DNA from 2 places in the Arthrobacter sp. alpha11c genome. Region 2 is predicted to be linked to the other one. Evidence: riboswitches for the same ligand, from Rfam matches in the RefSeq annotation. Region 2 holds a riboswitch; the other holds the start of a gene.
What was found. A riboswitch is a leader RNA that binds a small molecule or an ion and turns the genes downstream of it on or off. The one in region 2 is predicted to bind glycine.
Positions count from the first base shown of each region.

Region 1: another riboswitch for glycine. It lies ahead of gcvP (aminomethyl-transferring glycine dehydrogenase); the one in region 2 lies ahead of gcvP (aminomethyl-transferring glycine dehydrogenase).

Region 1 is NZ_CP196747.1:3,851,675-3,854,065, reverse strand. Features, by position in the region: gene gcvP (aminomethyl-transferring glycine dehydrogenase) at 1-1,025, opposite strand, end outside; glycine riboswitch at 1,174-1,272, opposite strand; gene ACTAQJ_RS17835 (PucR family transcriptional regulator) at 1,347-2,391, opposite strand, start outside.
Region 2 is NZ_CP196747.1:2,643,181-2,645,571, reverse strand. Features, by position in the region: gene ACTAQJ_RS11965 (MFS transporter) at 1-5, opposite strand, end outside; gene ACTAQJ_RS11960 (TetR/AcrR family transcriptional regulator) at 80-619, shown strand; glycine riboswitch at 713-810, shown strand; gene gcvP (aminomethyl-transferring glycine dehydrogenase) at 995-2,391, shown strand, end outside.

The sequences.
Region 1 (2,391 bases), 1.2 Mb from region 2:
ATGGCGAGCAACGCCTGGGCCGTGCAGATGTTGGACGTGGCCTTCTCGCGTCGAATGTGCTGCTCGCGTGTCTGGAGCGCGAGTCGGTACGCGGGGACACCGGCGTTGTCCTTGGAGACGCCCACGATGCGGCCCGGAAGCGTCCGCTCCATGCCTTCGCGGACGGCCATGTACGCAGCGTGGGGGCCGCCGAAGAACAGCGGAACACCAAAGCGCTGCGCAGTTCCGACGGCGATATCGGCACCTTGTTCGCCCGGGGGCGTGATGAGGGTGAGCGCCAAAAGGTCGGCAGCGACAGTGACCAGCGCGCCGCGTTCCTTGGCCGCCGCGATGACGCCTGAGTGATCGAACACGCGGCCGGAAACGCCGGGCTGCTGCAGGACGATGCCGTTGATGTCGCCGTCGGGCAGTCCGAGCGAAAGGTCAGCAATCTCCACTTCGAAGCCCAGCGCTTCCGCACGGCCCTTCACGATCGCGATGGTCTGCGGGAGGAGGTCGGCGTCCAGGACGGTCTTCCCGTCCTTGGCAGTTTTGGACTTGTTGGCGCGTCGCATCAGCAGCACCGCCTCAGCCACAGCGGTGGCTTCGTCCAGCAGCGAAGCGTTGGCTACCGGCAGCCCCGTGAGGTCCTGGACCATGGTCTGGAAGTTCAGGAGTGCTTCGAGCCGGCCCTGCGAAATCTCGGGCTGGTAAGGCGTGTACGCCGTGTACCAAGCCGGAGCCTCGAGGATGTTGCGGCGGATGACCGGGGGCGTAACGGTGTCGTAGTAGCCTTGGCCGATCAACTGGATGGCAGTCTTGTTCTTGGACGCGAGCTTCCGTAGCTCTGCGAGGACCTGCACCTCGGTGAGGGCGTCCTGCAACTTGAGCGCGGTGTCCTGGCGGATGGAATCGGGGACCGCAACGTCTACCAAGCCGTCTACGGAGTCGTAGCCGATGGCCTTGAGCATGGCGTCAACGTCGGCCTGGCGCCGGGCGCCGATGTGCCGGTCCGCGAAAGCGGTGGGGGTTGATTGAACAGTCAAGAGGAACTCCATGATTCAGGCGCCCTATGTGCGCCACGATGATGTGGGTTCCTCCCCGCTCTGTATTGGACCTGAGAGATTCCGCAGGAATGGTTGCCTGCTTGCACCGTCGGTGAGCCCAGTTACCTGGACTGCTTTCCAGAGTTGCCTCGCCGTGGCGGTACGTGGGCCTGAGAGATTCCTGGGGAGGATTTGCTCCTACGGCGCCTGACTGGATGTACCGGCAGGACTCTCCCGCCACAGATCAAAAGCATTGCGTCACCTCAGTGACACGGTTCACACCATAGCGGGTTATCTGGAAAAAGCGCAAGCAAGGGATACCTACCGATGCATTGCCTCGTGGATCTGGAGTGCGAACCACAACTGGGCAACCGTGGAGGTTTCACCCATGTCCAGCCCCGTCAATTCGCCGATTTTCCGGATCCTGTAGATGATGGTTTGCCGGTGCGCGAACAAGGCTGCGGCAGTCTTTTGCCACGAACGCTGCGAGTCCAAATAGGTCCTCAGCGTGACGAGGAGATCGCCTTCCTGGCTCTGCTCGTAATCGAAAATCGGCCCCAGGAGACGCCTGACCAGCGCAGTTCCTTCCTCGAAACCTGTCAGCCCGAGCCACGACGGTCCCTGCGCATATCGGGCCAGGCCAAGCTTGTTCGCCCGGGCCGATCCGAGCGCCCAGAGGGACTCCTGCAGCGCGCGCTGAATGCCGGCCACTGCCGCCGGAGCGCTGATTCCGATCGCTGCATCCGCCCCGGCACAATGAACCAGGACGTCGTCCGGCACATCAGCGGGGACCACCACGTGCAGTCGGCTATTCCGCTTCAACGAAGCCGACGCAACCCCGTGCCGCCACAGTTCGATGTGCACGTTGGCCAGCCCGTCGCCGTCGTTCGCTGCTTGGGCCAGCCCCGCAGCCGGCCCCGCTGAAATGGCCGCCCCAGCTGCCATGGAGGCAAGCAGGAAGTCCTGCGGAGGAACCCCAAAAGTTGCCAGCCTGCTCTCCATCTCGGCCGCGCCCAAGCGCCCATCCATCGCTTGCAGCAGGAACTCGCCAGCCAGTCGGTGGCGGCCTTCCAGAGACAGGACGATGCGCGAGAGCTGCAGTCCCAGCACGGTTGCCGCGTGCAGGAGTACGACGGCGTCCGGGTGCGGTTCGCTGTTGGGCAGCACCACGAGGAGCGCGTTGGCGTGGGTCGGGATGTCCATGGTCAGCACGTGCCGGCCCCTGATCCGGTGCCACTGGAAATTCTTGCCCGCCAGGGACACCTGCCCGGAAAGCGGAGCCCATTCATTCGCGAGGAACTCCGGGAGCCGCTGTCCCTCGGGATGCCAGGGATGGAGGCAGCGGCGATCCACCACGAACAGTTCC
Region 2 (2,391 bases):
AACATGGCACTAACTGTACCGTCCAGACGGTATAGTTTCAAATTCAACACCACCAAACGCCGTAGGGAATGATGTAGTCATGCCACGAAAACCAGTTGCCCGGGATGCGGTCCTGGATGCCTACGAAGCCCTCCTTATCGAGGTGGGGGAGCGGGCTGCCACGCTTGACGCCGTCGCAAAGCGGGCAGGTGTCTCCAAGGGTGGACTGCTATACCACTTCCCCAACAAGGAATCGCTGATCAGCGCCCTGCTGGAGCGCTTGGATGAGTTGGCCCAGGCAGACATCGAAAAAATGAAGACAGCGCCCGATGGCAGCGCTGCTTACTTCATTCGGACCTCACTGTGGGCCGGGACCCCCATGGACCGGGCGTTCGTCGCGGCCACACGGCTGGCAGAAGTTGCCCATGAAGAGACCCGGCTACGGTTCAGCGGAATCCAGCAACAGTGGCTGGACGTCCTGGCCGAGGATGTGGGTCCGGAGGTAGCCAAAGCCGTCAGTTATATGGGTGATGGCCTGTATTTCAATGCCATGTTCGAGGGCGGTCAGGAAGGGAGCAATGCCGGGCGGGAGGCCGACGTCGAGATCCTGCTAGGAGTCCTGGACCGGCTCCGCAAGTAGCGGGTCGCCCATTTGCGGCGACGCCTCCGACGTAGGACAATTGAGCCTTGTGGTGCGTCTTCACAGGGGCACGCAAACAATTGAATATGCCTTTGATCTGCGGCGGGAGAGTCCTGCAAGCAAGTGATGCGGGCGCCGTAGGAGCAAACCCTCCCCAGGAATCTCTCAGGCCCACGCACCGCCGCGGCGAGGCAACTCTGGAAAGTAGCAGGCCTTTTGCTGCGCCCTTTGGCGCGGAAGAAATGCTGTGCTCACCGACGGTGCAAGCGATCGTTGTGCAAGCAACACGCGGAAACTCTCAGGTCCAATACAGAGCGGGGAGGAACCCAGCCACTGTGGCGTACCCAAACGCCGCCCAAGTAATGGAGTTCCTTCGTGACGGTTAGTTCAGCCTCCACCACCTTCGTCGATCGGCATATTGGCGCCCGCCGCCAGGCCGACATTGACACCATGCTCAAGACGGTCGGCTACGACACCGTTGATTCGTTGGTTGATACGGCCGTTCCCAACGACATCCGCCAAGACGTTGCCCTCACCCTCGAAAACGCGCTCAGCGAAGTTGAGGTGCTGGCCCAGCTGCGCAAGCTTGCGTCCAAGAACAAGACCGCCGTCCAGATGATCGGCCAGGGCTACTACGACACCGTCACGCCGCCGGTTATCCGCAGGAACATCCTCGAATCCCCGGCCTGGTACACCGCATACACGCCTTACCAGCCGGAAATCTCGCAAGGCCGCCTGGAAGCTCTGCTGAACTTCCAGACCATGGTCCAGGACCTCGTGGGCCTGCCGATCGCCAACGCCTCCCTGCTGGACGAAGCAACAGCTGTGGCCGAGGCCGTGCTCATGATGCGCCGGGCCAACAAGAACAAGGCCGCCCATGACGGGAAGACCGTCCTCGACGCCGACTGCCTCCCACAGACCATCGCCATCGTGAAGGGTCGCGCTGAGGCGCTCGGTTTCGAAGTTGAGGTCGCCGACCTTTCGCTCGGCCTCCCGGAAGGCGCCATCAACGGCGTCGTCCTGCAGCAGCCCGGCGTTTCCGGCCGCGTGTTTGATCACTCCGCCGTCATCGCTGACGCCAAGGAACGCGGTGCACTGGTCACGGTCGCAGCAGACCTTCTCTCCCTGACGCTCATCACGCCTCCGGGCGAGCAAGGAGCGGACATCGCAGTCGGTTCCGCCCAGCGCCTCGGCGTTCCGCTGTTCTTCGGTGGCCCGCACGCCGCGTACATGGCCGTCCAGAAGGGGCTCGAGCGTTCCATGCCGGGCCGCCTGGTGGGCGTTTCCAAGGACGACGCCGGTGTCCCCGCCTACCGCTTGGCGCTGCAGACCCGCGAGCAGCACATCCGCCGCGAGAAGGCCACGTCCAACATCTGCACCGCGCAGGCGTTGCTGGCCATCGTCGCCTCCATGTACGCCGTCTACCATGGCCCCGAAGGCCTGAAGGCAATCGCAGAAACCGCACACGGTCACGCCCGCACCCTTGCAGCGTCACTGAAGGCTGCCGGCGTTGAGGTCCTTCACACATCCTTCTTTGACACCATTACAGTCCGCGTTCCTGGCAAGGCTGCCGAGATCGTAGCCGCTGCCGAAGCCAAGGGCATTAACCTGCGCGGCATTGACGTTGATCTGGTGGGCATTTCTGTTGACGAGACCACTACATCAGAGATTGTTCGCGGCGTCCTGGATGTCTTCAGCGCTCAGGTGCTTGAATCCGATGAAGGTTTTGCGCTGGAATCTTCCGTAGAGCGCTCGAGCGACTTCATGCAGCA